Regions from separate parts of the Stenotrophomonas sp. 05N37 genome, predicted to be linked through region 2. Evidence: riboswitches for the same ligand, from Rfam matches in the RefSeq annotation. Region 2 holds a riboswitch; the other holds the start of a gene.
The links. Region 2 has a riboswitch for cobalamin ahead of btuB (TonB-dependent vitamin B12 receptor). Riboswitches for the same ligand answer to the same signal wherever they lie in the genome.
Positions count from the first base shown of each region.

Region 1: it holds a riboswitch for cobalamin, as region 2 does, so the genes downstream of both, metE (5-methyltetrahydropteroyltriglutamate--homocysteine S-methyltransferase) here and btuB (TonB-dependent vitamin B12 receptor) in region 2, are expected to answer to the same signal.

Region 1 is NZ_JBFTNG010000009.1:13,332-29,141, reverse strand. Features, by position in the region: gene AC1DGC_RS18490 (anti-sigma factor) at 1-144, opposite strand, end outside; gene AC1DGC_RS18485 (sigma-70 family RNA polymerase sigma factor) at 141-710, opposite strand; gene AC1DGC_RS18480 (hypothetical protein) at 781-1,560, opposite strand; gene pnuC (nicotinamide riboside transporter PnuC) at 1,711-2,307, shown strand; gene AC1DGC_RS18470 (AAA family ATPase) at 2,300-3,346, shown strand; gene AC1DGC_RS18465 (bifunctional nicotinamide-nucleotide adenylyltransferase/Nudix hydroxylase) at 3,451-4,506, shown strand; gene AC1DGC_RS18460 (nicotinate phosphoribosyltransferase) at 4,570-5,994, shown strand; cobalamin riboswitch at 6,046-6,279, shown strand; gene metE (5-methyltetrahydropteroyltriglutamate--homocysteine S-methyltransferase) at 6,494-8,788, shown strand; gene AC1DGC_RS18450 (epoxyqueuosine reductase QueH) at 8,859-9,545, shown strand; gene pncA (bifunctional nicotinamidase/pyrazinamidase) at 9,603-10,232, shown strand; gene purU (formyltetrahydrofolate deformylase) at 10,431-11,282, opposite strand; gene AC1DGC_RS18435 (hypothetical protein) at 11,350-12,258, opposite strand; gene aceE (pyruvate dehydrogenase (acetyl-transferring), homodimeric type) at 12,366-15,038, opposite strand; gene AC1DGC_RS18425 (LysR family transcriptional regulator) at 15,221-15,810, shown strand, end outside.
Region 2 is NZ_JBFTNG010000003.1:166,395-182,204, forward strand. Features, by position in the region: gene fabB (beta-ketoacyl-ACP synthase I) at 137-1,345, opposite strand; gene fabA (3-hydroxyacyl-[acyl-carrier-protein] dehydratase FabA) at 1,345-1,860, opposite strand; gene dinB (DNA polymerase IV) at 2,104-3,186, shown strand; gene AC1DGC_RS11395 (MBL fold metallo-hydrolase) at 3,794-4,708, opposite strand; gene AC1DGC_RS11400 (NAD(P)-dependent oxidoreductase) at 5,243-5,881, opposite strand; gene AC1DGC_RS11405 (LysR family transcriptional regulator) at 5,979-6,881, shown strand; gene gph (phosphoglycolate phosphatase) at 6,992-7,642, shown strand; gene btuB (TonB-dependent vitamin B12 receptor) at 8,055-9,896, opposite strand; cobalamin riboswitch at 10,019-10,250, opposite strand; gene AC1DGC_RS11420 (histidine phosphatase family protein) at 10,403-10,981, shown strand; gene AC1DGC_RS11425 (TfoX/Sxy family protein) at 10,982-11,353, opposite strand; gene AC1DGC_RS11430 (GAF domain-containing protein) at 11,350-11,832, opposite strand; gene bioD (dethiobiotin synthase) at 11,907-12,593, shown strand; gene AC1DGC_RS11440 (aminotransferase-like domain-containing protein) at 12,744-14,162, opposite strand; gene msrA (peptide-methionine (S)-S-oxide reductase MsrA) at 14,926-15,666, opposite strand; gene AC1DGC_RS11450 (cytochrome c biogenesis protein DipZ) at 15,683-15,810, opposite strand, start outside.

The DNA of each region.
Region 1 (15,810 bases), on a different contig from region 2:
AAAACCGGGATCGCTGGCGATGCGACGCTCAACGTCCGCCCGCTGGCCCGCATCGAGCACGCCCAGCACGTACTCGCCGGCCAGGATGTCGGCACTGGGCGGCTGGCCGTCGTCAGGCAGATCGTGGCGGTCGCGGAGGTTCATTGCTCCAGGCACACCCGCAGTTGGCCCAGGCCGCGGCGGATCCAGCTCTTCACCGAACCCAGCGGCGAGCCGATCCGGCGCGCCAGTTCCTCATAGCTGGCGCCCTCCAGGAACGCCAGCTGGATCAGCGAGCGCCGGCGGGGCTCCAGCGTGTCCAGGCAGCCGTCCAGGCGCTGTCGATCGGAGGCCTGTTCGGCCACCTGCGCCGGTTGCGGGGCGAAATCGGGAATTTCGTCGGCCACCGACAGGTCGTCCAGCGGACGCGGCGGCGCCGCGCGCAGGCGATCGATTGCGCGGTTGCGCGCCATCATCGACAACCAGGTCATGGCCCCCGCCTTGGCACGATCGAACTGCGCAGCCTTGTGCCAGACGCGGGTAAAGACGTCCTGCAGCACCTCTTCGGCATCGCTGCGGTCGCGCAGTACGTGCAGGCAGATCGCGAACAGACGCCCCGACGCCAGCTGGTAGACCGACTCGAACGCCTGGCGATCGCCAGCGGCGACCCGGCCGAGCAGCTCGTCGAGGCGCCGCGCGGCGCCGGATTCGGCAGTGTCCAGCTCAGGCATCGCAGGCTCAATGTCGGCAGGGGGACTGCCCGCATCGTCGTCGCTGCGCGGGGCCTGCGCAAGGGGGCCCTCAGCCGGTGCATGCCGCCACCAGCGGCTGTTGCCGCGCCGCAGCCAGTTCGGCGGCGCTCGCCGCGACCGGCGCATCGGGGAATTCAACCCGCACCTGCGGGTAGCGGCCGCGTTCATCACGCACATTGCCGGTGCCGCTGAACTGCAGCAGGCGCGGGTTGTTGCGTGCATAGACCAGGTTCACCGCCGGCACCGCGAAACCGAACCACGCATCCAGGCGCATCTGCAGCTGCTCGGCTGGTTGGCCCTGCCATGTCACCGCGCTGCCGCGCTGCAGCTTCAGCGGCACCAGCCGCTGGCGGCTGGGCAGCAGGAACTGGAACGCCACCGGGCGCCCGGCCTGCAGGGCGTCCCAGTGGCCAAGCACGGCTGCGTCGAACCCGGCATCGACCACCGCGTCCGGCGGAATCGCGATGGTGCGGCTGACCCGGTCGGCGCGGGCGTCTTCACGCACATACACGGTGCGCGTGGCGGCGTTGCCCTGCAGGCCTTCCTGGTAGCCGCTGCGCGCGTCCTCGAAGGCGAAATCCGGCGTCTGCGCGCTGCCCCGCGGGGTCATCCACTTGCGCGCGAAGGGCCGGCCATCGGCGCAGCGGTACAGCACCAGCCGCGCGCGCGCCGTGGGCGGGCCCTGCAACCAGTGCGTCTCGCGGTACAGCAGGCGGCCATCGGCCGGCGCGAAGGCCCGGCCTTCCTGGCGCTGCACCTGCTGGGCGGCAGCGGGCAGGACCGGGCACAGCAGCAGCAACAGCAACGGGGGCAGAGGGGGGCGGCGCATGCGTGGCTCCACGTGGGGGTCGTGGGCAGATACGCAGCCAGCGGCGCGGCGGATGCAGTGGCTCGTCCCACGTAAACTTGGCAGCCCCGGTTTCCAAGACGCCCCCATGCCGTCGCTCCACCCTGCACACCACCTGCCCGGCGCGCTGGCATGACCAGCGCCCTGGAAATCACCGCCAACCTCACCGTGGCGGCCTCGATCCTGCTCGCTGGGCGCAACAGCGTGCATACCTGGTGGACCGGCATCATCGGCTGCACCCTGTTCGCACTGGTCTTCCACGACGCCCGGCTGTACGCCGACGTGGTGCTGCAGGGCGTGTTCGTGTTGACCAGCGTGATCGGCTGGTGGCAATGGCTGCGCGGCGACCACGGGCACGCGCTGCCGATCACCCGCGTGCAGGTGCGCACGCTGGGCTGGATGCTGCCGGCCGCAGTGCTGGCCAGCGTCGGCTATGGCCTGCTGCTTCACACCTGGACCGATGCCTACGCGCCGTTCCTGGATTCGGCCGTCCTGGTGCTGAGCGTGGTGGCGCAGCTGTTGATGATGCGCCGCAAGCTGGACGCGTGGTGGTTCTGGCTGCTGGTCAACAGCATCGCCATCCCGCTGTATGCCAGCCGCGGCCTGCACCTGACGGCGGTGCTGTACGTGGTGTTCTGGATCAACGCGCTGGTCTCGCTGCGGCATTGGCGGCGGCTGATGCGCGCCGCGGCTGCCGGCGCGGTGGCGGCGGAGCCCACGCATGGCTGAGCGCTTCGCCACCGGCCTGGTGGTGGGCAAGTTCAGCCCGCTGCACCGGGGCCACCAGGCGTTGATCGACCACGCGCTGGCGCAGTGCGAGACGGTGTTGCTGCTGAGCTGGAGCCAGCCCGAGCTGCCCGGCTGCGATGCATCGCGACGCGATGCGTGGCTGCAGGCGCTGTACCCGCAGGTTACGCGGCTGGTACTGGACCCTGCGCGCCTGGCCGCGCTCTGTGCGCAGCGCGGCGTGCCGGTACGGCCGCTGCCGGACAACGGCGATGACGACACGGCGCAGCGCACGTTCGTGGCCTGGGTATGCACCGCGCTGTGGGAGCGTCGGGTGGATGCGGTTTTCACCAGCGAAGACTACGGCGAGGGTTTCGCCGCTGCCCTGCAGCAGCATTTCAATGCACAGGCCGGTGCGCAGTGGCCGGTCGCGCACGTGTGCCTGGACCCCACGCGCAGCAGGATACCGGTATCGGGCACCGCGCTCCGGCGCGATCCACATGCACTGCGCGCCTTCCTGCCCCCCCGCGTGTACGCCGATTTCGTCGGGCGCATCGGCCTGCTCGGCGGCGAATCCAGCGGCAAGACCACGTTGGCGGCAGCGCTGGCCACCCGGTTGCAGACGACCTGGGCCGCTGAGTTCGGCCGCGAACATTGGGAGGCGCGCGGCGGCGCGCTGACCTATGACGACCTGCTCTACATTGCACGCGTGCAGGTGGCGCGCGAGGAAACGCTGTCGACCACGGCCAACCGCTGGCTGGTGTGCGACACCACGCCGCTGACCACGCAGCTGTACTGCGAGGTGATGTTCGGCCGCGTCGAGCCGGCGCTGCACGCGTTGGCGCAACGTCGCTACGCCCATCTGTTCCTGTGCGCACCGGATTTTGCGTTCGTGCAGGATGGCACCCGCCGCGACGCAGCCTTCCGCCATGCGCAGCACGACGCCTACGTGCAGGCGCTATCGGCGCAGGGCGTAGCGTTCCATGTCCTGACCGGCCCCGTGCAGCAGCGCATCGCGCAGGTGCTGCAGATCCTCGGCTGAACACCCGGCCCGCATGACACCGCCGACGTTGACGCCGTTTGGCAGAGGAGTAGCATTGGCATCAGCCAAGGGACAGACCCGCGGCATACACAACGACATGGGGGATTCTCATGGAATACGACTATCTGGTTTTCATCGGGCGTTTCGAGCCCTTCCATAACGGCCATGCCGCCGTTGCCCGCCTCGCACTGAGCCGGGCCAAGAAGCTGATCTTTCTGGTCGGCTCTGCCGACACCCCCCGCAGCCTCCGTAATCCCTGGACCGTGGCCGAACGTGCCGTGATGATCCAGGCCGCGCTGGAAGGTGCCGGCGAGCGTCTGTTGATCCGTCCGCTCAAGGACCATCTGTACAACGAAGCCCAGTGGATCGCCGGTGTGCAACGCACGGTGGCCGACGCCGTCCGCGCCGATGGTCACGCTGGCGATGCCAGGATCGGCCTGGTCGGGATGGACAAGGATGATTCCAGCTATTACCTGCGCGAGTTCCCGCAGTGGCCGCTGGTCGATGTACAGCACACCGAAACCTTGTCGGCCACCGAGCTGCGCCGTTACCTGTTCGAGGCCGGCAGCGTGGATTTCCATGGCGCGCTGCTGATGCTGCGCGGCAACGTGCCCGCACCGGTGTACGCCATGCTCGAAGCGTTCCGCAAGAGCGGGCCGGCCTATGCCCAGCTGGTGGCCGAGTACCAGTTCATCGAGCAGTACAAAGCGGCCTGGAAGGACGCGCCATACGCGCCCACCTTCGTCACCACCGATGCCGTGGTGGTGCATTCGGGCCACGTGCTGCTGGTGCGTCGCCGTGCCGAGCCCGGCAAGGGGCTGTGGGCGCTGCCGGGCGGGTTTGTCGGCCAGCAGCAGGGCCTGCTGGACAGCTGCCTGCGCGAACTGCGCGAGGAGACCCGGCTGAAGATACCGGCGCCGGTACTCAAGGGGTCGCTCAAGGGCCAGCATGTGTTCGACCACCCCGAACGCAGCCAGCGCGGCCGCACCATCACCCACGCCTTCCATTTCGATTTCCCGGCTGGCGAACTGCCGGCGGTACGCGGCGGCGACGATGCCGACAAGGCGCGCTGGATCCCGGTCAGCGAGGCGCTGGACATGGGGCCCAAGCTGTTCGAAGACCATCTCCACATCCTGGAGTTTTTCCTGGGCCGGGGCTGATCCCTGCCTGTTCCGCCGGTGGATAGACCGCCGGCGTCACCCGACGCGAAGGAGCTTCCCGTCATGCAGTACCTCGATAATCTTCTCCTCAATACCGACAGCTACAAGGCCAGCCACTGGCTGCAGTATCCGCCGGGTACCGATGCCACGTTCTTCTACGTGGAATCGCGCGGCGGCCTCTACGACCGCACGCTGTTCTTCGGCCTGCAGGCCATGCTGAAGGATTACCTGGCCAGGCCGATCACCCACGCCGACATCGATGCGGCGCGCGATCTCTTCGCCGCCCATGGCGAGCCCTTCAACGAGGCCGGCTGGCGGTACATCGTCGATGCGCATGGCGGCCTGTTGCCGGTACGCATCCGCGCCGTGCCCGAAGGCACCGTGGTGCCCGTGCACAACGCGCTGATGACGATTGAATCGACCGACCCGCAGGCATTCTGGGTACCGTCATACCTCGAAACGCTGCTGCTGCGGATCTGGTACCCGGTGACGGTAGCGACCACCAGCTGGCACGCCAAGCAGACCATCCGCCGCTTCCTGGAGCGCACCAGCGACGACCCGGAAGGCCAGTTGCCGTTCAAGCTGCATGACTTCGGCAGCCGTGGCGTGTCGAGCCTGGAGTCGGCCGCCATCGGCGGCGCCGCGCACCTGGTCAATTTCCTTGGTACCGATACCGTCTCGGCGCTGCTGTTCGCCCGCGCCTTCTACCATGAGCCGGTGGCCGGCCATTCGATCCCGGCCGCCGAGCACAGCACGATCACCAGCTGGGGCCGCGACAACGAGGTGGAGGCCTACCGCAACATGCTTGCGCGCTTTGCCACGCCCGGTGCAGTGGTGGCGGTGGTGTCGGACAGCTATGACATCTACCACGCGATCACCCAGCACTGGGGCACCACGCTGCGCCAGCAGGTGATCGACTCGGGTGCCACCGTGGTGATCCGCCCGGACTCGGGCGACCCGGTGACGGTGGTGCTGCAATGCCTGCAACTGCTGGACGACGCCTTCGGCCACGCGGTCAACGGCAAGGGCTACAAGGTGCTCAACCACGTGCGCGTGATCCAGGGCGACGGCGTCAACCCGACCAGCATCGGCGACATCCTGGCCTGCATCACCGCGGCCGGCTACGCCGCCGACAACGTCGCCTTCGGCATGGGCGGCGCGCTGCTGCAGCGGCTGGACCGCGACACCCAGAAGTTCGCGCTGAAATGTTCGGCCGCCCGGGTGGACGGAAACTGGATCGACGTCTACAAGGACCCGGTTACCGACAGTGGCAAGCAGAGCAAGCGCGGTCGCATGCGCCTGCTGCGGCATCGCGAGTACGGCCAGTTCCGCACAGTGCCGATCCCGGCCGAGGCCGAGTCGCTGGCCGCGGTCGCGCTGCCGCTGGGCTACGAGGACGCCATGCTGACCGTCTGGGAGAACGGGCGGCTGCTGCAGGACGACACCTTTGCCGACATCCGCAGCCGGGCGGACGCGGCGCGCTTGTAAGCGGCGTCATTCATCGGCCGTAACCCCCCTTGACCACCGCCCGCCTTCGGCCTACCTTGTGCGGGCCGAAGGTATCTATCTCTTCATGCAGATGAAGGGATGGGTTTAAACGGGAATCCGGTGAAGGCGCCTCGCGCGCCCATTCCGGAGCTGCCCCGCAGCGGTGAATGGAAACGAATCCTGCCAACAGCACTGGGCCTCACCGCCTGGGAAGCGGCAGGTACTAGGTGGGCGCCCGCGCCCGTGTCCATCAGCCCGAATACCGGCCCCGGCCGGGGGACACGACCGTCCCCCGATTCGACCTGGAACGTCCGCGGGGAGGTTGCCGGGGCCTGCCGCCATGCCGCCCGCGTGGCGCTGCCCCCGTGCGTCCGCTCCACGACATCCGGTTCGCCCGCGGGGGCGAAGGTCGCTGGCGGGACGGACACGGCAGCCATGGCGTGGCCGGCACGCGGTTCCTTCGTTCCTCAATGCCGCTACTGCAATGAGGACACGTTCCATGACCACTGTTACCAACCTGGGGTTTCCCCGCATCGGCGCCAAGCGCGAACTCAAGCGCGCGCTGGAAGCGTTCTGGGCCGGCGAAAGCAGCGCCGCGTCGCTGCAGGACACCGCCCGTGGCCTGCGTGCACGCCATTGGACCCTGCAGCGCGAGGCCGGCGTCGATGTGCCGCCGAGCAACGACTTCAGCTTCTACGACCAGGTGCTCGACACCGCCTTCCTGGTGGACGCGATCCCGGCCCGCTACCGCGCCCTGGCCGATGCCGACCCGTTGGCGGGCTATTTCGCGCTGGCCCGCGGCGTGCAGCGCGACGGCTACGACCTGCACGCGCTGGAAATGACCAAGTGGTTCGATACCAACTACCACTACCTGGTGCCAGAACTGCAGGCCGGCCAGGGCTTCGCCCTGCGCGGCGACAAGCCGCTGGCCGAGTACCGTGAAGCCAAGGCGCTGGGCATCGAGACACGACCGGTGCTGCTGGGCCCGGTGAGCTTCCTGCTGTTGTCCAAGACCGTGGACGGCAGCCCGGCGCTGGACCTGCTGGACGCGCTGCTGCCGGTATATGCCGAATTGCTGGCCGGGCTGAAGGCCGCCGGTGCGCAGTGGGTGCAGCTGGACGAGCCGGTGCTGGTGCAGGACCTGGACGACAGCGCGCGCGCCGCGTTCGAACACGCCTATGCGGCGCTGTCCGGCGTGCCACGCCCCAAGGTACTGCTGGCCACCTACTTCGGCGCGCTGGAGGACAACCTCGGCCTGGCCGCCGCCTTGCCGGTGGACGGCCTGCACGTGGACCTGGTGCGCGCACCGGAGCAGTTGGACGCCGTGCTCAGCGTGCTGCCGGCCGACCGCGTGCTGTCGGCCGGCCTGGTCAACGGCCGCAACATCTGGCGCACCCACCTCGACAACGCGCTGGTACTGGCCCGTTACGCGCACGGCCACCTCGGCGACCGGCTGTGGCTGGCACCGTCGTGTTCGCTGCTGCACAGCCCGGTGGACCTGGCGCTGGAAACCAGGCTGGATGACGAGCTGCGCGGCTGGCTGGCGTTCTCGACCCAGAAGCTGCAGGAACTGCGCCTGCTGGCCGATGCGCTGGACGCCCGACCGCACGCCGAGGCCGGGCTGGCCGCGTCGCGCGCGCGCATCGAATCGCGCCGGCAGTCGCCGCGCGTGCACAAGCCCGCCGTGGCCGCGCGCCTGGCCGGCCTGACCGCTGCCGATGCGCAGCGCCACAGCCCCTACCCGCAGCGGCACCTGGCCCAGGCAGGCGCCCTGCAGCTGCCACGCTTCCCGACCACCACGATCGGCTCGTTCCCGCAGACCCTGGACGTGCGCGAGGCACGCGCCCGCAACAAGTCCGGCAAGCTCTCCGACGCCGACTACGATGCGTTCCTGGCCACCCAGACCGAGCACTGCGTGCGCGTGCAGGAGCAGATCGGGCTGGACGTGCTGGTGCACGGCGAGTTCGAGCGCAACGACATGGTCGAATACTTCGGCGAACAACTCGATGGCTTTGCCTTCACCAGGAATGGCTGGGTGCAGAGCTACGGCTCGCGCTGCGTGAAGCCGCCGGTGATCTTCGGCGATGTGACCCGCCCACGGCCGATGACGGTGCGCTGGTCGCAGTACGCGCAGTCGCTGACCGACCGCCCGATGAAAGGCATGCTGACCGGCCCGGTGACGGTGCTGCAGTGGTCGTTCGTGCGCGATGACCAGTCGCGCGCGGACACCTGCAGGCAGATCGCGCTGGCGCTGCGGGACGAGGTACTGGACCTGGAGGCGGCCGGCATCGGCGTGATCCAGATCGACGAGCCGGCGATCCGCGAAGGCCTGCCGCTGCGCCGCGCACAGTGGCGCGAGTACCTGGACTGGGCGGTGGAAGCGTTCCGGATCAGTGCCAGCGGCGTGCGCGATGCCACCCAGATCCACACCCACATGTGCTATTCCGAGTTCAACGACATCATCCACTCGGTGGCGGCAATGGATGCCGACGTGATCTCCATCGAGACCTCGCGCTCGCGGATGGAGCTGCTGGATGCATTCGTGCGCTTCCAGTACCCCAACGAGATCGGCCCGGGCGTGTACGACATCCACTCCCCGCGCGTGCCGGACAAGGAAGAGATGCTGGCGCTGCTGCGCAAGGCCGCCGAGGTCCTGCGGCCAGAGCAGATCTGGGTCAACCCCGACTGCGGCCTGAAGACCCGCGGCTGGAAGGAAACCCGGGCCGCGCTGGAAGCGCTGGTGGCCGCCGCCCGCGAACTGCGCGCGGAAAACGCCGACGCCAACGCCGCCTGATCCACCGTCTGTAGATGACCCCAAGGACCGCACCGCCGCCGTTGCCGGCGGTGCGGTCGACGAGAGCCGCATGACCACGCCCACCGTTACCCCGCTCGACCGCCCCACCCTGGCCCTGCCCGACGGCAACACCCGGCTGCTGCTGCATTCGTGCTGCGCGCCGTGCTCGGGCGAAGTGATGGAGGCGATCACCGCCTCCGGCATCGACTACACCATCTTCTTCTACAACCCCAACATCCATCCGGCGCGCGAGTATGAGCTGCGCAAGCAGGAGAACATCCGCTTCGCCGAGAAGCACGGCGTGCCGTTCGTGGACGCCGACTACGACACCGACAACTGGTTCGCCCGCGCCCGCGGCATGGAAGCCGAGCCCGAGCGTGGCATCCGCTGCACGATGTGCTTCGACATGCGTTTCGTGCGCACCGCGCTGTATGCACACGAACATGGCTTTCCGGTGATCAGCAGTTCGCTGGGCATCTCGCGCTGGAAAGACATGAACCAGATCAACGACTGCGGCCATCGCGCCGCCGCGCAGTACCCGGGCATCCAGTACTGGGACTACAACTGGCGCAAGGGCGGTGGTGCCGCGCGCATGGTGGAGATCAGCAAGCGCGAGCAGTTCTACCAGCAGGAGTACTGCGGTTGCGTGTATTCGCTGCGCGATGCCAACCGGCACCGCCGCGAGACCGGCCGCGAGCGCATCAAGATCGGCCTGCTGTATTACGGACAGGACAACGGCGCCCCCACGGGCGATTGACGTTCGCACGCGGGGCCGCCACGCTGGTTGCCTCGCTTCCGTTGTGCTGGACCTGCCATGACCGCCGCCCTACCCGCCGATGTCGCCCTGCTGGTGATCGACCTGCAGCCGGACTTCATGCCCGGTGGCGCGCTGGCCTGCGAGCAGGGCGATGCGCTGGTGGCGCCGATCGCCGCCCTGCTGGCGCAGCGCCGCTACCGCACGGTCGTGGCGACCCAGGACTGGCACCCGGCCGACCACGCCTCCTTTGCCAGCCAGCATCCGGGGCATCTGCCGTTCGAGGCCATCCTGCTGCATGCGCAGCCGCAGACCCTGTGGCCGGACCACTGCGTGCAGGGCAGCCCGGGCGCGGCGCTGCACACGGGCCTGGACTGGACCGTGGCCGACCTGATCCTGCGCAAGGGCACCCGCCAGCAGGTGGACTCCTACAGCGCGTTCCGCGAGAACCATGGCCCGGACGGCACCCGCCCGGCCACCGGCCTGGCCGGCTGGCTGCACGAACGCGGCATTCGCGAGGTGCATGTGTGCGGCCTGGCGCGCGACTACTGCGTGCTGTGGAGCGCACAGGACGCGGTGAAAGCCGGGTTCCGGGTCAAGTTCCTGTGGGACATGACCCGGCCGGTGACCGAGGCCAACGACGGCATGGTGCGCGAGGCATTGGCGAAGGCGAAGATCGCGGTCGTTTGACCGGCTGCCTCCGGGTGCGGGGCGGAACGGCGTACCGATCTGCGGGCGGAACGGCGTTGCGACCAAGGGTGGGAACGCCGTACCGATCGGCGGTCGGAACAGCGTGCCGACCAGCGGTCGGAAGAGCGTACCGACCAACGGTCGGTACCTACGGATCAAGGTGCAGGCAGCATCAGGCAACCGGCGCCGCATCCCGGTTCAGCGAAATACCACCGTGCGATGGCCGTTGCGCAGGATGCGGTGCTCCACATGCCGACGTACCGCGCGCGCCAGCACCTGCGATTCGGTGTCGCTACCCAGCCGCACCAGGTCGCGCGGGGTCATGGCGTGGTCCACGCGCGCCACGTCCTGCTCGATGATCGGGCCTTCGTCCAGGTCTTCGGTGACGTAATGCGCGGTGGCGCCGATGATCTTGACCCCGCGCGCGTGCGCCTGGTGGTACGGCTGCGCACCCTTGAAGCTGGGCAGGAAGCTGTGGTGGATGTTGATCGCCTTGCCCGCCAATGCCTTGCACAGGCGCGGCGACAGGATCTGCATGTAGCGCGCCAGCACCACCAGGTCGATGCGCTCGCGCTCGACCAGGTCGATGATCTGCTGCTCCTGCGTGTCACGGTTGTCGGCGTTGACCGGCAGGTGATGGAACGGCACGCCGTAGGAACCTGCCAGCGCCGCGAAGTCGTCATGGTTGGAGGCCACTGCGGCGATCTCGACCTGAAGCTGGCGGCTGTGTGCGCGGAACAGCAGGTCGTTCAGGCAATGCCCCTGCTTGCTCACCAGGACCAGCAGCCGCGCACGGCGGCGCGCGTCGTGCAGTTGCCAGTCCATCTGGAACTCCGCCGCCAGCGTCCCCATCCGCGCTTCGATATCCGCCAGCGCCTGGCTGGCGGCCCGATCGAAGTGCACGCGCAGGAAGAAGCGGCCGCTCTCCTCATCGCCAAACTGCTGGGCATCGAGGATGTTGCAGCCGAGCTCGAACAGCAGGCCGGAGACGCGATAGACGATCCCGGTACGGTCCGGGCATGAGAGGGTGAGGATGGAATCGGGGCGCATCGTTCGAGTGTAAGCGAGCACCGCCGCGGCGCGGACGATGCTCTCAGATGCAACCAAGCACGTGGACTCAGCGTGTTTGCGCGTCCAGTGCCGCACGGATGACGCGCAGGTCGGCGCCCTCTGGCGGCCAGCCGGCCACGGTCGCGACCACCTCGCCATCGCGCAGCAGGTGGAACACCGGTGACTGGCCAGTGTCCAGCGCGTGCCACGACGGATCGCTCACCATCGGCTGCATGGGCAGGTCCGGATGCGCGCGGTTCCAGTCCAGCATTTCCTGGCCGGGCCAGGCCTGGCCGATCGGCACCACCAGTTGCAGACGCGCGCGTAGCCAGGCGTAGTCAGGCTGCGAGGTGATCGCCTGCAGCGCGCGCCGCGAGAAGCCGCAGTGCGGGTGCACCATCGCCACCACCTGCAGGCCATCCTCGGCCAGCACCGTGCGCTGGACCTGGCCGATGTCCTCCAGCCGCAGCAACGGCCGGCCCGCCAGCGTCTTGCCGCCAATCGTCGGCAAGGCGGTGGGCGGCGTCTGCAGGCGGGTGTTCAGCGCGTTGGCCTCGTCGAACCGCTGCAGCGCGATCAGCGAACCGCGCATGCTGCGGTGGTGGTCATCCACGGCAAGACCGCGCGCGACCAGCGCCTCGTACAGGCACTGCAGGCGCAGCAAGGTGGCCGGTTCACGCGCGTAGAAGGCGATCAGGGCGGTGGACTGGAACAGGTCCTGCAACCGCGCATCCGGCAATGCCACGCAATCGCCGGACTGCATCGCCACCGGTGCGGCCTGCGCATACGCCCTGCGCATTGCCGCCAGGCGCTCGGCCGCGGGCTGTGCCGGGTCGGCATCCAGTGCCACCAGCCGGGCATGCAGGCTGCCCGGAACCGGTTCGGTGCGGGCGACGGCCGCGGGCAGCAGCCCGCAGCACAGCAGCACCGCGAGGAACAGGACGACGGCCGTGCCGGGCTGTCGATCGCACTTCATCACGGCCTCCCTGCTGTCAGCTGGATACGAGGCATCCAGCATGCCAGCGTTCCTGCCGTGCGGCAGAGACCGGAGTCGCGCTATCAATGGCGTGAATGCTTCCGTGCCTACACCGCCGCCGGGTCCACCTTCTCCACATCGATCCCGTACGTCTCGATCGCCACCTGCAACTGGCCGCGCTCGATCCGCCCGTCATCGGCCAGTGCCTTCAACGCGGCCAGCACGATGAAGTGCCGGTCCACCTCGAAGAACGTACGCAGCGACTCACGCGTGTCCGAGCGGCCAAACCCATCGGTACCCAGCGCGGTGAAGCGGCGGCCGTCGACGAACGGGCGGATCTGGTCGGCGACGATCTTCATGTAGTCGGTGGCCACCACCAGCGGGCCGGCGTGCGCGGCCAGGCACTGCTGCACGTAGGGCACGCGCGGCGGCTGCAGCGGGTGCAGCAGGTTCCAGCGTTCGATGGCCAGGCCGTCGCGGCGCAGCTCGGTCAGGCTGGTCGCGCTCCACACATCGCTGGCGATGCCGAAGTCCTGCTGCAGCAGCGTGGCGGCGGCTTCCACCTCGCGCAGGATCGCGCCGCTGCCCATCAGCTGCACGCGCAGCGCCGGGTCGCTGTCGGCGGCGGCCGGGTGCAGCAGGTACATGCCCTTGAGGATGCCTTCCTCGGCACCGTCGGGCATCGCCGGGTGCGGGTAGTTCTCGTTGAGTACGGTGATGTAGTAGTAGATGTCTTCCTGGTCCACGTACATGCGGCGCAGCCCGTCCTGGATGATCACCGCCAGCTCGAAGTTGTAGGTGGGGTCAAACGATACGCAGCTGGGGATCACCGAGGACAGCACGTGGCTGTGGCCGTCGTCGTGCTGCAGGCCCTCGCCCATCAGCGTGGTGCGCCCGGAGGTGGCGCCCAGCAGGAAGCCGCGCGTGCGCGCATCGGCGGCGGCCCAGGCCAGGTCGCCCACGCGCTGCAGGCCGAACATCGAGTAGAAAATGTAGAACGGAATCGTGGCCAGGCCGTGGTTGCTGTAGGCGGTGCCGGCGGCGATCCACGAGCAGATCGCGCCGGATTCGTTGATGCCTTCCTGCAGGATCTGGCCGTCCTTGGCTTCCTTGTAATAGCTCAGCTGGCCGGCGTCCTGCGGCGTGTAGAGCTGGCCGAGGTAGGAGTGGATGCCGATCTGGCGGAACAGGCCTTCCATGCCGAAGGTGCGCGATTCATCGGGCACAATCGGGATGACCAGCTTGCCCAGCGCCGGGTCCTTGAGCAGCGTGCCGAGGATGCGCACGAAGCCCATGGTGGTGGACTGGCCGCGCTCACCGCTGCCCTGCAGCTGGGTGGCGAAGGCCGGCAGCGGCGGCACCGGCAGCGGATCGACGTGGGTCAGGCGCGCGGGCAGCTGGCCGCCCTGCGCCTGGCGGCGCTGGGCGAAGTAGCGCTCCTCCACGCTGCCCGGCACGGGGCGCAGGTACGGCATGTCCTCGAGCTGGTCGTCGCTGACCGGCAGGTCGAAGCGGTCGCGGAAGGCGCGCACCGCGTCCAGGCTCATCTTCTTGAGCTGGTGGTTGATGTTCTGCCCTTCCCCGGCCTCGCCCATGCCGAAGCCCTTGACGGTCTTGGCCAGGATCACGCTCGGGCGGCCGTTGCCAGCCACGGCCTGGGCGTAGGCGGCATACACCTTCTGCGGATCGTGACCGCCACGGGCCAACGCCCAGATGTCGTCGTCGCTCATGTCCGCGACCAGGTCCAGCAGCGGCGGATACTTGCCGAAGAAATGCTCGCGCACGTAGGCGCCACTCTGCGACTTGAAGGTCTGGTAGTCGCCGTCCACGCATTCCATCATGCGCTGGCGCAGCAGGCCGCTGTGGTCCTTGGCCAGCAGCGCGTCCCAGCCGCCGCCCCAGATCACCTTGATGACGTTCCAGCCAGCGGCGCGGAAGGTGCCTTCCAGTTCCTGGATGACCTTGGCATTGCCGCGCACCGGGCCGTCCAGCCGCTGCAGGTTGCAGTTGACCACGAACACCAGGTTGTCCAGGCGCTCGCGCCCGGCCACCGAGATGGCCGCCAGCGATTCGGGCTGGTCCATTTCGCCATCGCCGAGGAACGCCCAGACCTTGCGACCCTGGTGCTCCTTCAGGCCGCGGTATTCCAGGTAGCGCATGTAGCGCGCCTGGTAGGCCGCGGTGAGCGGGCCCAGGCCCATCGACACGGTGGGGAACTGCCAGAAATCCGGCATCAGCCGCGGGTGCGGGTAGGAAGACAATCCATCGCGGTCGGACTCGCGGCGGAAGTTGTCCATGCGCTCGGGGGTGATGCGGCCTTCGACGAACGCGCGGCCATAGATACCCGGGGCGGAGTGGCCCTGGATGTAGATCATGTCGCCGTCGAAGGTATCGGTGCGGCCACGGAAGAAGTGATCGAAGCCGACGTCGTACAGCACCGCGGCCGACTGGTAGGTGGCGATATGGCCACCCACGTTGGAGTGCTTGCCGGCGCGCAGCACCATCACCATCGCGTTCCAGCGGATCATCGCGTTGAGCCGGCGCTCGATCGCCAGGTCGCCCGGGTAGGCCGGCTGGCGCTCGACCGGGATGCTGTTGACGTAGGCGGTCCAGGCGCGCGCATGCAGGTCGCCATGCCGGGCCACGTCGAGGTCGCTGAGCTGGTCGATCAGGTAGTGCGCGCGCGGGCGCCCGGCCACGTCGGTGACCGCCTGCAGCGCTTCACGCCATTCCTGGGTTTCCTGGGGGTCGGTATCGAGGGGGGCGAGCGCTGGGTCCATGGTCCATCTCCGGCAAAGGCGGCCCCTCCGGGCGCGGCGTGCACTCGCGGCGGAGGCAGGCGGTCAGCGCGGATGGGCGGGGAGCACCACCATAGGAGCCGGTCCGGGTGGCCGGTAGATGCAGCGCTCTTGGCTCTTTATAAAGACAAACTTTGCAATCACAGGCGAGAATGGCGGTCACCATGAATATTCTCCAGTCAATCCGCAGCTTCATCCGCACCGCCGACGCCGGCAGCCTGGCCGCGGCGGCCCGCACCCTGGGCATCAGCGCGGCGGCGGTGGGGCAGAACATCGCCCGGCTCGAGGCCCACCTGGGCGTGCGCCTGTTCAACCGCACCACCCGCCAGTTGGCGCTGACCGAGCGCGGCGCGCTGTACCTGGCGCAGGTGCGCTACATCGAGCGCGACCTGCAGCGTGCGCAGGCCGCGGTGACCGACCTGGACGCCACCCCCGAAGGCCGCCTCCGCATCGCCTGCAGCACCTCCTTCGGCCGGCACAAGCTGGCCCCGCTGCTGCCATCGCTGAAGGCGCGTTACCCGCGCCTGGCGATCGAACTGCTGCTGGCCGACCGTGCGGTGGACCACGCACGCGAGGACGTGGATGTGAGCATCCGCATCGAACCGCAGCTGGAAGAAGGGCTGGTCGCGCGGCCGATAGCGCAGGTGCCGTTCGTGTTCTGCGCGGCGCCGTCCTACCTGGCGCGGACCGGCGTACCGCGCACGCCCGAGGCGCTGCGCGAGCATCGTTGCCTGTTGTTCCGGCATCCGAAGGA
Region 2 (15,810 bases):
GTCATGTGGCCTGATGCCACGTCGGTAGAGCCGAGCCATGCTCGGCTGCTCTTCGTTCCGGCACCATGAACGCCAGACCAAAGAAAAAAAGCCCGGCGCATTGGCCGGGCTTTCTCGTCACGGCATCAACCGCGCATCACACCCGGCCGAACACCAGCGCCGCGTTGGTGCCGCCGAAGCCGAAGCTGTTGGACATCACCGTGTTCAACTGCGCCTCCTGGCTGGCGCGCACGATCGGGAAACCTTCGACCAGCGGGTCGAGTTCGCCGATGTTCGCCGAGCCGGCGATGAAGCCGTCGCGCATCATCAGCAGGCAGTAGATCGCCTCGTGCACGCTTGCCGCGCCCAGCGAGTGGCCGGACAGGGCCTTGGTCGAGGACAACGGCGGGATCGATTCGCCGAACACTTCGCGCACCGCCTTCAGCTCGGTGACGTCGCCCAGCGGGGTCGAGGTGCCGTGCGTGTTGAGGTAGTCGATCGGGCCGGACAGGTTGGCCATGGCCATGTTCATGCAGCGCACCGCGCCTTCACCGGACGGGGCGACCATGTCGGCGCCGTCGGACGTGACGCCGTAGCCGACCAGTTCGGCGTAGATGCGCGCGCCACGGGCCACGGCGTGGTCGTAGTCTTCCAGCACCAGCATGCCGCCGCCGCCGGCGATGACGAAGCCGTCGCGGTCCTTGTCATACGGGCGCGAGGCCGAGGCCGGGGTCTCGTTGAAGCGGGTGGACAGCGCGCCCATGGCGTCGAACATCACGCTCATCGACCAGTGCAGGTCCTCACCACCGCCGGCGAACATCACGTCCTGGGCACCGTGGCGGATCAGGTCGGCGGCCGCGCCGATGCAGTGCGCGGAGGTCGCGCAGGCGGCGGACAGCGAGTAGCTCAGGCCCTTGATCTGGAACGCGGTGGCCAGGCACGCCGACACGGTCGAGCACATCGTGCGCGGCACCATGTACGGGCCGACCTTGCGCACGCCACGCGCGCGCAGGATGTCGGCCGATTCCACCTGCCACTGGCTGGAACCGCCGCCGGAACCGGCAATCAGGCCGGTGCGCGGGTTGGCGACCTGGCCCTCGTCCAGGCCGGCATCGGCGATCGCATCGCGCATGGCGATATAGGCGTACGCCGAGGCATCGCTCATGAAGCGCTTCACCTTGCGGTCGATCTGCGCGTCAAGGTCCAGTTCGATGTTGCCGCCGACGTGGCTGCGCAGGCCGGCTTCGGCGTGGTCGGGCAGGGTGCGGATGCCGGCACGGCCCTCACGCAGTGCGCTGGACACCGTGTCCAGATCGTTGCCCAGGCACGAGGTAATGCCCATTCCGGTAATGACGACGCGACGCATCAGAAGTTCTCGGTGGAGGTGAACAGACCTACGCGGAGGTCCTTGGCGGAATAGATTTCGCGGCCGTCCACCAGCATGCGGGCGTCGGCCTGGGCCATCACCAGCTTGCGGTTGATGACGCGGGTAATGTCGATTTCGTAGCTGACGAGCTTCGCTTCGGGCAACACCTGGCCGGTGAACTTCACTTCGCCACAGCCCAGGGCGCGGCCGCGGCCGGGGGCGCCGAGCCAGGTCAGGTAGAAGCCGGTGAGCTGCCACATGGCATCCAGGCCGAGGCAGCCGGGCATGACCGGGTCGCCGATGAAGTGGCAGCCGAAGAACCACAGGTCGGGGCGGATATCCAGTTCGGCGCGTACCAGTCCCTTGCCGTGGGGGCCGCCGTCGTCGCGGATGTCGGTGATGCGATCGAACATCAGCATCGGATCGTTGGGCAGGCGACCGCTGCCCGGGCCGAACAGTTCACCGCGGGCGCTGGCCAGCAGTTGTTCGCGCGAGAACGCGTGGAGACGAGTCATGGAAAGCGCAATCCTGAAGAAGTTGCCATCGGGTGAAGCCGGCCCTGGGGCGGCTGTGTTGCTGGGTTACAAGTGCGCAAGAGTGCAGAGGAAAAGTGATTCAATCAAACGTTTTAACCGTACGCTGGCGTAGTGTTTTCAGCTTGAAAAACGCATGTTGTTGTTATGAAAAGACCATACTCAGGCGTGTGGCTGTAATCTTGTTCATCTAGCAATCCGCTTCCAGGCCCGAGCCTTCCCGACGTGTCCGTTCTGCGCAAAATCATTCACGTGGACATGGACGCGTTCTACGCGTCGGTGGAGCAGCGCGACGATCCGTCGCTGCGCGGGCGTCCGGTGGTGGTGGCGTGGAAGGGCGCACGCTCGGTGGTGTGCGCGGCATCGTACGAGGCGCGGGTGTTCGGGATCCGGTCGGCGATGCCGGCGTTGCGCGCGGAGCGGCTGTGCCCGGACGCGGTGTTCGTGCCGCCGGACTTCGTGCGTTACAAGGCGGTGTCGCGGCAGGTGCGGGAGATTTTCCTGCGGCATACCGACCTGGTGGAGCCGCTGTCGCTGGACGAGGCGTACCTGGATGTGACGGTGCACAAGGGCGGGATGACGGTGGCGACGGAGATCGCGGAGATCATCCGGGCGCAGATCCGGGAGGAGACGCGGTTGACGGCGTCGGCGGGGATCGCACCGAACAAGTTCCTGGCCAAGATCGCCTCGGATTGGCGCAAGCCGGATGGTCAGTTCGTGGTGCCGCCGCATCGCGTGGAGCGCTTCCTGACGCCGCTGCCGGTCAATCGCGTGCCGGGCGTGGGCAAGGTGATGGAGGCCAAGCTGGCCGAGCTGGGGATCGCGACGGTGGGTGATCTGCGCGCGTTGCCGCTGGAGCAGCTGGAAGGGCGGTTCGGCAGTTTCGGTGCGCGGTTGTACCACCGCGCGCGGGGGATCGATGAGCGTGCGGTGGAGCCGGACCAGCCGGTGCAGTCGATTTCGTCGGAGGATACGTTCGCCGAGGATCTGCCGCTGGATGCACTGGACGCGGCAATCGTGGAGCTGGCGGGAAAGACGTGGCAGGCGACGCGGAAGACGGAGCGGGTGGGGCACACGGTGGTGCTGAAGTTGAAGACGTCGCAGTTCCGGATCATTACGCGGAGCTTTACGCCGGAGTCGCCGCCGGAGTCACTGGAAGAGTTGCGCGATATCGCGTTGGCGTTGCGGGCGCGGGTGGATCTGCCGGCGGAGACGCGCTATCGGTTGGTGGGGGTGGGGTTGGGGGGATTCCGGGAGCGTGAGGCGGTGAGCCAGCCGGGGTTGTTCGATCATCTTGATGACTGTTGAGCGTTGGGTGGCGTTTGAAGATCTACGTCAACGTCAACGTCAACTGCAACTGCAATAACGTCAAAAGCTGTGGTGTCCTTGTGCAGACGGTTTGGGCGGCGTGGGTGGGGCTGCGGGACACGCCGTGAATCCATCCCTGGAGGCTCGCGTGCGCCATCCATGGCGCACGACGGTCCCGCAGCCCCACCCACGCCACCCTTTGATACCGTGTCGGTGGGCTGGGGAAGTGCAACGGCTACTGCAACTGCAAGTGCAACTGCGACTGCGACTGCAACTGCGACTACAACTGCAACTGCAACTGCGACTGCAACTGCAACTGCAACTGCGACTGCGACTGCAACTGCAATTGTGACTGCGACTGCTAGGAGCAGCACCCTGTTTAGGGAGGCGGAATTTTTTTTCTAGTTGGGTTGCATTGGGATCGATCGCCGACCGTGCTTCATCATCTGGCGGTGGCATGAGCTGCGAACGATGGGGTGCCTCATCGCTGGCGGCAGTTTGCGCCGCAATCGGGTCGCATCCCGATTGATCGCCGATCGTGTTTCAACATGCGGTGATGGTTCGAGCTGCGAAAAGTGCGGCAGTTCTACATCGCTTCAATCCAACGTCACGGCCACTGCATTTCACCCTTGGCGACCTTCGCACTCACCTCCAACGAGCTGACGCCCTGGAGGGTGGGGTAGCGTTTCTTCATCGCGGCAATCAACGCATCGGCGTTGCGGCTGCGTGCGGTTTCTTCGTCGAAGGCGCGGATGTAGGCCGCTGTGAAATCGAGGGCGCTGCTGTCCAGTTTCGCGCCGCTGGCGTAGTGGCCAGGGATGACGCGGGTGGGCTTGAGGGCCTTGATGGTGGCGAGGGTGGCGAGCCACTTGGCATGCGACTGCGCGCTCTGGGTGTCGGCCATCCAGACGTGTTCGCCGGCGACGATGGGAATGCCGCCGAGGACGGTGCGCAGGGAGGGAATCCAGACGACGGTGCGGTCCGGGGTGGGGCCGTCGAGGCCGATGATGCGCAGCGGCTGGCCGTCGAGGGTGAGGGCGGTGCCGTCCAGCACCTGCGGGATGACGATGCGTGCGGGTTTGTCGGCGCCCATCTGCGGGCCCCAGTAAGCGAGTTTGCCGGCCTGGGTGGCGGTGATGTGGGCGACGGTCTGGGCGGTGGCGACGATGCGGGCGTCGGGGAACGCGTCCTGCAGGGTGGCCAGGCCGAAGTAGTAGTCCGGGTCGCCGTGGCTGATGTAGATGGTGGTGAGGTGCTTGCCGGAGTCGCGGATGCGCTGCACCAGCTGGGCGGCGTCGGAGGCGGCGAACTGGGCGTCGATCAATACGGCGTCGTGCTGGCCGGTGATCAGGGTGGAGGCCACCGAGAACAGCGCCGTGTCGCCGGGATGGTAGGGCTGCACGTGCAGCGCATGGGTCTGGGCGGCGGCAGCGGAGGCCTCGCTTACGGCGGGGGCGGTCACGCCAAGCGCGGTGGCGACGGACAGTGCGAGCGTCAGGGCGGTGCGCGGGAAGTTCGGCATCTCAAGGTTTCCTGTGCGGTACAGCCCCGGCATCACACCGGGACGGGGTAGAGCCGAGCCATGCTCGGCTGCTCTATCGGCGCCGACCACAGGCCGGCGCTTCGGTACGGCCCGGCATCACACCGGGACGGGGTAGAGCCGAGCCATGCTCGGCTGCTCTATCGGCGCCGACCACCGGCCGACGCTTCGGTACAGCCCCGGCATCACACCGGGACGGGGTAGAGCCGAGCCATGCTCGGCTGCTCTATCGGCGCCGACCACCGGCCGGCGCTTCGGTACGGCCCCGGCATCACACCGGGGCCGGGTAGAGCCGAGCCACGCTCGGCTGCTCTGTCGGTGCCGACCACCGGCCGGCGTTTCGGCACGGCCCCGGCATCACGCCGGGACCGGGTAGAGCCGAGCCATGCTCGGCTGCTCTATCGGCGCCGACCACCGGCCGGCGCTTCGGCACGGCCCCGGCATCACGCCGGGACCGGGTAGAGCCGAGCCATGCTCGGCTGCTCTGTCGGTGCCGACCACCGGCCGGCGCCTGCTTCAATACGCAACCGTCGCGATCTGGCGCACGTACTGCGGCGTCTCGATCTCACTGACGAACGCATCGGCGTAGTCGGCGTAGCTGATCCGGCTGTGGCCGTCGGCGGCCGCCAGGAAGGTCTTTGCCTGGGTGCGGAAGCCGCCGCGCTGCGGACCCGGGCCGATCTCGGCAGCGGGGGAATAGAAGGTCCAGTCGAGGTCATCGACGGCCTGCAGCTGCCTGAGCGTGTCGCGGGCGGCCAGGGCGACCGGCTTGTAGGCGTCCGGGAAGCCCTCGGTATCCACCAGCTGCACGCCGGGGGCCACTTCCAGGCTGCCGGCACCGCCGACCATGATGAAGCGCGGCACGCCGGCCTGGCGCGCAGCCTTGACCAGCGCCGCGCTGACGCTGGTGACGGTGCCGGGCGCATCGCCCGGACGCGGGCCGAAGGCGCTGGCCAGCACATCGTGGCCGGCGATCACCGCCGCCAGGGCATCGGTATCGTCCAGCGCGGCGACGGCCAGCTGGGCGCCGTCCAGTTCGGCCGGCAGGTCGTTCTCACGGCGCACGATGGCGGTGACCTGATGACCGCGGGCGAGGGCCTGGCGGGCGATTTCACGACCGATGTTGCCGGTGGCACCAACGAGGGCAATCTTCATGGGGGCGGATCCGTTGAGGAAGGAAGGCCAGCGTATGCGCCATGAATCGTACGAAAAACCGCGTATAACGGTCTAATTTGTTGCACGGATCGATCAGATGGACCGGATAACCGCGATGCATGTGTTCGTGGAGGTGGTCGAGCGCGGCAGTCTCACCGCCGCGGCCGAGGCGCTGGAGATGTCGCGGGCGATGGTCACCCGCTACCTGGCCGAGGTGGAGCGCTGGCTGGGCGCGCGGTTGCTGCACCGGACCACGCGCCGGATCAGCCTGACCGCGCCGGGCGAGGCGGCGCTGCTGCGGTTCCGGCAGATGCTGGCGATCGGCGATGAGCTGCACGGCGAGCTGGCCACCGACAATCCCGAGCCGCACGGGTTGATCCGGGTCACGGCGAGCGTGTCGTTCGGGCAGATCCACCTGGCCGCGGCGGTCGCCGATTTCGTCAAGCGCCATCCGCTGACCCGGGTGGAACTGCTGCTGGTGGATCGGGTGGTCAACCTGGTCGAAGAGCGCGTGGATATCGCCGTGCGCATCTCGCGCGCGATCGACCCGGCGCTGATTGCGCGCTGGCTGGCGCCGTGCCGCTCGGTGCTGTGCGCGGCGCCGTCGTACCTGTCCGAGCGGGGCACGCCGACCACCGCCGACGAACTGGCCGGGCACAACTGCCTGACGCACCATTACGTCGGCAAAAGCGTGTGGCACCTGCAGCGCGACGGCCGTGCGATCGCGGTGGCGGTAGGCGGCAACATCAGCGCCAACGAAGCTTCGCTGCTGCTCGAAGCGGTGCGTGCCGGTGCGGGCATCGCGATGCTGCCGACCTACCAGATTGCCCCGCTGCTGCGCAGTGGCGAGCTTGTTGAAGTGCTGCCCGAGTACGACGTGGAAGGACTGGGCATCCATGCGGTGTACGCATCGCGCCGGCAGCTGCCGACGATCATGCGCAGCTTCCTGGATTTCCTGGTGGAGCGTTTCGCGAGCCCGGATTTCCTGGCGCGGATCTGAGGACGACGTGCGTCGCCTCGCACGCGCGGTGCAGTCAAGTGCGGGTGAGCGGGCGCGCCCAGCGCGCGGCGTACACTGTGCCTTCCCACGTCGTTGAAGCGAGTCGCGTCTTGTCGTATCCGTATCCGTTGGTGGTGTTCGATCTGGATGGCACGCTGGTGGACAGCGCGGCCGATATTGCCGAGGCGCTGAACCGCACCCTGCAGGACTGGCAGTTGCCGCGCGTGCCCGAGGCCACGGTGCTGACCTGGATCGGCGATGGGGTGCGGCGGCTCGTGGAACAGGCCTTCGATGCGGCGGGCAGCCAGACCGACCTGGACGCGGTGATGCCCGGTTTCATGCGTCACTACGAAGCCTGCCTGCTGCGCAGTCCGCGCCTGTTCGACGGCGTCGAGCCGGCCTTGCAGGCACTGCAGGCGCGTGATGTGCGGCTTGCCATCTGCACCAACAAGCCGTCGGCTCTGGTGGCGCCGCTGCTGCAGCATTTCGGCCTGCAGGCGGTGTTCGCCGTGGTGCTCGGCGGCGATTCGCTGCCCGAGCGCAAGCCGAGCGGCGCACCGCTTCGGCATATCGCCGCGCACTTCGGCGTAGCGCCGGAGGCGGCATTGATGGTGGGCGACTCGATCACCGATTACCGCGCTGCCGTCGATGCGGGCATGCCGGTGGCGCTGGTGCGCTATGGGTATCCGCGCGGGCTGGACCTGGACACCGTCCAGGCCGTGGCGGTGATGGATGACCTTCAGGAATTGCTGGCGCTATAGCGCGGGTGAAGCCCTGGTCCACGGAGTAGGCGTGGGGTTGGTGAGACGGCCGGTGGTTGGCGTGTTTTGCTGTTCCAAGGCTGCTTGCCCGCTGTCGTGGGTGTTGTTGGGGGAGCGGGAGCGCGTCGCGCCTTGGTGGCGCGACGGCTGGAAAGGCTGCCGAGCATGGCTCGGCACTACGGCATGCCTGGGGTGGAGCGGCATTCGGGCTGCCGAGCATGGCTCGGCACTACGGCATGCCTGGGGTGGATCGGCATTCGGGCTGCCGAGCATGGCTCGGCACTACGGATGCCTGGGGTGGATCGGCATTCGGGCTGCCGAGCATGGCTCGGCACTACGGATGCCTGGGGTGGATCGGCATTCGAGTTGCCGAGCATGGCTCGGCACTACGGGATGCCTGGGTGGCTCGGCATTACCTCGGCTGGTAACGCACGCTCAGGCGGTACTCGCGGCCGGGCTGGTTGTACCAGCCCACCGTTTCGTACTCGCGGTCGAACACGTTGCTGACCCGACCCAGCACCGACCAGTCACGGCTCAGCGCGTATTCCAGGCGCAGATCGACCGTGCCGTAGCCGGCCAGGCGCACCGTGTTGGCCGCATTGTCATAACGCTTGCCGGCACCGTTGGCCGTGATGCCCGCGCGGAAGCCGCCGAAGCTGCGGTCGATGTCCAGGCGGGCGGTGTTCTGCGCGCGGCGCGCCAGCCAGTTGTCGAACTGCGCGCTGCCATCGGTGCGGTTGCGCGGATCGGTGTGGCTGAGCTGGGCATTGACGTCGAAGCCGGCCCAGGCGATCGCGCCGGTCAGTTCCGCGCCGCGGATACGCGCCTTCTCCACCTGCGACATCATGAAGGTGGTGGCGTCGTAGGTGATCAGGTCATCGATGCGCGTTTCGTACACATCCAGGCCCCAGCGCCAGCCGTCGCCCTGCTGGGCGATGCCGAGGTTGGCGCTCTTGGAGGTCTCCGGATCCAGGCCCGGCACGCCGCTCCACGGATCGTAGAGGTCGCTGAAGGTCGGCGCCTTGAAGGCGGTGCCGTAGCTGGCGTTGAGGCGGAAGCCGCTCCCCAGTTCCATGCCCCAGCCGAGGCTGCCGGTGGTGTGGTTGCCGAACTGTTCGTTGTCGTCGTCGCGCACGCTGGCCTGCAGGTGGTGCGCGCCGAAGCGGCCCTGGTACTGCAGGAACACGCCGGTGTTGTCGCGGCTGTCGACCAGGTAGCCGGCGCTGCTGCCGTCCAGGTTGTCCTGGCTCCAGTCGACGCCGGCGCTGAGCAGCTGGCCGTCGGCGATGCCGATGTCGGCCTGCGCCGAGGCGCTGTCGCGGTGGGTCTGCGCCGCGCCCAGCCAGGTGCTGCCGTTGTAGTTCTCCGACTCGTTGTCGGCGCGGCCGACGTTGACGGTCAGGTTGAAGCGCTCGCCGGGGCTGTAGCGGACCTTGCCGCCGAGCACCTGCTGCAGCGTCTCCGAGTAGTTGTAGTAACCGTCGTAGTGGTTCTCGCCCTTGGCGCGCAGCGCGGTGCCTTCCACGCTCAGCGCGTCGGTCAGCGCGTAGCCGCCACGCAGGCTCATGGACAGGTTGCGGTAGCCGTCGCGGTCGGGTTCGTCGGCGCCGCAGCCGGCGAACGTGGCCGCATCGCCGCGGCAGGCGTTGATGCCGTCGGTGTGCTGGTAAGCGATGTCGGTGCCGAACCAGCCGCGCTCGCCGCTGCCGCCGAAGCCGCCGCTGGCCTCGCGCAGGCCGTTGCTGCCGCCGCCGAGCTGCAGGTGCGGAGCGAAGGTGCCGGTGTTGCGGCGGGTGAAGATCTGGATCACGCCGCCGATTGCATCGGCGCCGTACAGGCTGGACTGCGGGCCGCGCACGATCTCGATGCGTTCGATCTGCGCCAGCGGCAGGTCCTGGATCATCGCCAGGCCGAGGTCGCCGGTATTGATCCGCACGCCGTCGACCAGCACCAGGGTGTGGGCCGAGTTGGTACCGCGCAGGAACAGCGAGCTCTGCTTGCCGAGGCCACCGCTGTTGTTGAGGTTGATGCCGGCACGACCACGCAGCAGGTCCTGCAGCGAGGGCGCCTGGCTGCGCTCGATCTCGGCGCGGTCGATCACCTGCGCCGGCGAGATGCTGTCCTGCAGGGCGATCGGGGTGCGCGTGGCGGTGACCAGCACCTGGTCCAGCGCGGCGGTGTCGTCCTGTGCGGATGCCAGCAGCGGCAGGGCCGACAGTACGGCCAGGGAAAGAACGCGGGTTTGCAGCTTCATCGATGACTCCATGCACCGCGCACGCCCGCGCGGCAAGGGGTGGGGATGATCGCGCTGCAGGGAGTCACTCGACGGAGAGCGGGCACACGGCGCCGCTTGCCGCCGCCATGCCCGCCGCATCGCAACCAGTCGTCTTCCAGGCCGGTCTCCGGGCTCGCATGTCGATGGCGGTGCCATCGCGCCAGGCGCCTTCCCATGCCGGAGCACAGTGGCGTGTTGCCTGGTGTATCCATGCTTACCGTTGCGGGGGCAGCGCCGGAGTGGCGGCGTGGCACAGGGCCTGACGCGTCACCGGCTTCCCGTTTCAACCTGGCGGCATCGCAGCCCCAGGTCACCTGAAAGTGCGCGCAGTCTAAGCCATCGGCCGGGGGGATGGAGCGCAGCGGTTAGAATATGCCTCGCTTTTTCGATGTGATCTCCATGACCCCACTGTGGTTGCAGCACCCCGGCACCGACGCCCGTGACCCCCACCGGCCCGTCGCAGCGGGTCGCCGGCGGGGCGTGGCATGATCCTCGACCTGATCCGCCACGCCAGCACCGGCCGCGATGGCCACCTGGACGGTCGCACCGACCCGGCCCTGGACGAAGGCAGTACCGATGCCCTGTGCGCCCGATATGCCGCGCTTGGCTGGGAACGCGTGCTGAGCTCGCCGCGGCAACGCGCGCTGGCCACCGCCGATGCGCTGGCGCTGCCGCGCGGGCTGGCCGTGATCGCCGATGACGAATGGGAAGAACTCGATTTCGGGGACTGGGATGGCCTGGCGCTGGACGCACTGCCGATGCAGCAGCTGTCGGCGTTCCACCTGGACCCGCATGCCAACCCGCCGCCGCATGGCGAGAGCTGGGGCCACTTCGAGCGGCGCATCGTGCGTGGCCTGCATCGCCTGCTGGATGAGCCCGACGCGCCGTCCACGCTGATCGTCAGCCACGGCGGACCGCTGCGCATGGTGTTGTCGCAGGTCTGCGGGATGCCCATGGCGATGTGCTGGGCGCTGCGCATCGATCACGGCACGCGGTTGCAGCTGCGCGTGGAGCGCGAAGGCGACCGCCTCTGGGGCGAACTGCTGGAACTGCAGCAGGCCTGATCAGGCGTGCTCGTCGTCCGTGTCGAACGGCGGCGCATCGCCGCTGTCGTCGTCATCGCGGCGCTCGGCGGTGCGGTCGTAGACCGGGCCGGATGCCGGCGGGGCCTTTTTCAGCGGCTTGTCGGCGATGATCGCGTCGTACTCGGCGACCAGTTCGATCCGGCGCGCTTCCGGCAGCTCCTGCCAGTGGCAGTCCTGCAGCGCGCCTTCCAGCGAGTAGAGCAGGTTGAGGCTGGGCTTGAAGCCGGCCCGGCGAACCTTGACGAAGGCGCCGACCGCGCCGATCGCGGTCAGCTCCTCGGGCGTGCGCAGACCGACCTGGCGCAGCCATGCCGCGCTCTTGGGACCGATGTTGCGCAGCTTGACGCTCATCCCAGAGCCTCCACGAAGACCGCGGCGATCGCTTCCAGCCCGGCCTGGTCCTCGGCATCGAAGCGCGCCAGTGACGGGCTGTCCAGGTCGAACACGCCGATCAGCGTATCGCCCTTGACCAGCGGCACCACCAGTTCCGAGCGCGACGCCGAATCGCAGGCGATGTGGCCGGGGAAGGCGTCCACGTCCTCGATGCGCTGGGTCACCCGCTGGCTGGCGGCCGCGCCGCACACGCCCTTGTCCAGCGGGATGCGCACGCAGGCGGGCAGGCCGTGGAACGGGCCGACCACCAGCTCGGTGCCGTCGTAGAAATAGAAACCGACCCAGTTGAGGTGCGGCAGCGCGTGGTAGACCAGCGCGGACAGGTTGGCGGCATTGGCGATGCGGTCGCGCTCGCCATGCACCAGCGCGCGGGCCTGGGCCAGCAGCTGGCCGTACTGTTCCGGCTTGCTGCCGGTGAGCGTGGAAGTATCGAACATGGGCCGAGTCTAGCAAGCAGCGGGCTGCGCCGGGACCGTCGATAATGCACCGCACTTTCCCGACCGCTACGCCGATGACCGCCAATCCGCCCCCCGCCCTGTACGTGACCGGTACCGACACCGGCATCGGCAAGACCTTCGCCAGCTGCGTGCTGCTGCACGCCTTGCGCCGGCAGGGCGGCCGCGCGGTGGGCATGAAGCCGGTGGCCAGCGGCTGTGAGCTGACCGCGGACGGCCTGCGCAACGAGGACGCTACCGCGCTGCTCGCGGCCAGCGACCCGCGCCCGGCCTATGCCGACCTCAACCCGTACGCCCTGCCCCTGCCGCTGGCGCCGGAGCTGGCCGCCGCCGAGGCGGGGGTGAGCGTCGCGCTGGCACCGATCGAGGCCGCCTTCGCGCGTTTGCGGGCGCAGGCCGACACGGTGGTGGTGGAGGGGGTGGGCGGCTGGCTGGCACCGTTGTCGGGCATGCTCGACCAGGCCGACCTGGTCAAGGCGTTTCGGCTGCCGGTGGTGATGGTGGTCGGCCTGCGCCTGGGCTGCCTCAACCACGCGCGCCTGACCGCCGCGGCGATCGCGGCCAGCGGGGCAACCTGCATCGGCTGGATCGGCAACGAGGTGGACCCGCAGATGGCGCGCATCGACGACAACATGGCCTTGCTGCGCGCGCGCCTGGCGATGCCCTGCCTGGGGCGGCTGCCGTTCGCGCCCGGGGCGGACCCGGCCGGGTTGGCGGATTGCCTTCGCCTGCAGGAGGCGTAAGGCGTCCGAGCGCGGCGAGGCAGCCACGCATGGCGTGGCACTACCGTGGGAGAGATGCAGCCACGCATGGCGTGGCGCTACCCTGGCCGGCCCCAACCGGGTAGAGCCACCCCATGGGTGGCTGGCGCGGAGTGCGGTTGAGGGGGGCGTTCATCCGCCGCGCAGGGCGCAGGCCAGTCGGCCCAGCGTGCTGATCGCCGCCACATAGCGCTCGTCCAGCTCCTGGCAGCAGGACAGCCGCAGGCAATGCCGGTAGCGCGCGCCGCGCGAATAGACCTGGCCGGGCATGAACACCACGCCGTGCGCCAGCGCCTGCTCGAACAGCTCGCCGGTGTCGATGCCCGGCGGCAGTTCCACCCACAACAGGAAGCCGCCGGTGGGCTGGGTGGCCAGGGTGCCGGCCGGGAAGTGCTGGGCGATCAGGCTGCGCACGTGCCGTACCTGGTCGCTGTACAGGCGACGCAGCCGACGCAGGTGCTGCTCATAACTGCCCGCTTCCAGGAACGCGCCGACCGCTTCGCCGAGCAGGCGCGGTTCGGCCCCGGTGGACTGGAACTTGAGCAGCTGGATGTCCGCAGCGAAGCGCCCGGCATCGAGCCAGCCGATCCGGTAGTCCGGGGCCAGGGTCTTGGAGAAGCTGCTGACCACCATCACCCAGCCATCGTCATCGAAGGCTTTGAGCAGGGGCGACAGCGGCTCCTGGAACTGCAGTTCGGCATACACCGCGTCTTCGATCAACGGAATCCGATGGTGGTTCACCAGCGCGGCCAGCCGCTGCTTCTCGGCCACCGGCATGGTGAAGCCAAGCGGGTTATGCACGCTCGGCATGGCCACGATCGCGGCCAGCGCGCCTTGTTCGAGCTGCGCGGCGACGGCGTCCACGTCCAGCCCGAGGCGCGGGTCGGTGGGCAGTTCGATCGCCTTCAGGCCCAGGTTGCTGAGCAGTGGATACAGGTTGAAATACGACGGCGCTTCGATGCCCACGGCATCGCCCGGCCGGGTGACCGCACGCAAGGCGAGCTGCAGCGCTTCCATCGCGCCGTGGGTCAGCACCAGGCGTTCGACGCTGGTGTGCAGCCCGAGCCGCGGGCCGCGCCGCACGATCTGTTCGAGCAGGCGGGTAGCGGCATTGGGGCGCGCGTAGGTTTCCACCATGCCGGCGCGGCGCAGTACCTGTGCGGTGCTGCGGGCGAGCTTGTCGCCGGGATAGAAGCGGCGGCCCCGGGGCCCGGCGAAGGCGAGGTCGACGATGCCGGGCTGCTGCTGCGCCGCCAGCACACGGGCCATCATCAGCTGCTGGGCCTGGGTGGTCGCCAGCGAGGGGGCCTGGCGCAGCGAGCGGGTGGGCTCGGCCAGTCGCGCGCTGACCACGAAGCCGGCCTTCGGCTGCGGCACCACCAGCCCGGCGTCTTCAAGCTGGCGATAGGCGGCGATGACCGTGTTGAGGCTGAGCTGGCGCTGGGCGGCGAGGCCGCGCAACGAGGGCAGCCGCGTGCCCACCGGGAGCCGGCCGCTGTGGATCGCATCGGCCATTTCGTCGGCCAGGGTCTGGTAGAGGTTGGCTGCCATCGGGTGCCCGCAGGAATCTGTAACCATGCGGATGGCCGAACGCTGGCTCTGTATCCGCTTCCTGGCGCAGCCTAGCATGGACCTGTCAGCGCGCCAGGCCACCGCCGCCGCGCATCCTGGTCATTCCCTCGCGCACGGCGGTGCGGTGTTCGCCGTGCGTTTTTTTTCAGATCAACGGCCGGCGTGTGCGGGCTTTCGCTGGTTTGGGCGGGTACGGGTGGGCTTGCGGGACACGCCGCAAGTACGTCCCTGTAGGCTCGCGTACGCCATCCATGGCGTACGACGGTCCCGCAAGCCCACCCGTACCCGCCCCAGACAGTTGGCTGGTGCGCAGCGAACAGGCTCAAGCACAGCTACAGCGGCAGCCGCAGCGAAGCATCAGCTACAAGCATCAGCCTTGCTGTCTTTGATTCGCGCTTCCAGGGTTTTCGACGGCTACCAGCCCACTGTCTGGGGCGGGGGTGTGGGGGTTCGCGGGACCGTCGTACGCCAGGGATGGCGTACGCGAGCTTACAAGGAGGTACTTGCAGCGTGTCCCGCGAACCCACACACCCCCGCCCAGCGCGGAAGAGGCGCAGACATCGACGCTCCAAAGCAACAGCACCACCACGCAGAAGAGTCGACACCAAGAATCAGCTTCCAGCGATCGCCAGGGATGGCGTACGCGAGCTTACAAAGAGGTACTTGCAGCGTGTCCCGCGAACCCACACACCCCCGACCAGCGCGGGAGAAGCGCAGACATCGACGCTCTAAAGGAAAAGCATCACCGCGCAGACAACGTCGACACCAACCTCGGCTTCTCGCGGTACAGCGTCGGGTACTGCTGCTTCAGGGCCGCCACCTTGGGCGCATCGTTGATCTGGATGTACTGCGATTCCGGATGCAGGGTGAGATAGTTCTGGTGATAGCCCTCGGCCGGGTAGAACCGCTTGCCGCCGTCGACCTGGGTGACCACCGGCGCCGCATACGCCTTGGCGCGCTGCAGCTGGTCGATATAAGCGCGCGTGGCGTCGCGTTGTCTGGGGTCATCGACGTACACCGCCGAACGATACTGGGTGCCGCGATCCGGACCCTGCCGATTGAGCAGCGTCGGATCATGCACCACCGAGAAGAACACCTGCATCAGCTGTCCGTAGCTGACCTTCGACGGATCGTAGGTCACCTGCACCGCCTCGGCATGGCCGGTGCGGCCACTGCCCACGCGCGGATAGCTGGCATCGGCCGTGCTGCCGCCGATGTAGCCCGACACCGCGTTGTCCACCCCGTTGACGTGCTGGAACACCCCCTGCACGCCCCAGAAGCAGCCACCGGCGAAGACCACCTGCGCGCGCGTGATGCCGGGTTGTCTGACATCGGCGCTGCCGCTCGGTGCGGGCACGGTGACCGGCGCCTGTGCCTGCGCGGCATGCACCGGGCCATCCACACTCAGCACGGCGGTGAGCGTGAGTGCCGCGATCACCGCGGCGATGCCGCCGGCAACCAGTTTGTCCATTGCGATCTTCATCGAAGGCCTCCAGGGCTCAACCGAACGTAAAGGCGTAGGCGTGCACACCCGGATCGAGGAACTCGATCTCGAACGTCCGTTCGCGCACCTCGCCGGATTGGCGGATCAACTGATACAACCGGTGCCCGCCGACCTGGCCGCTGC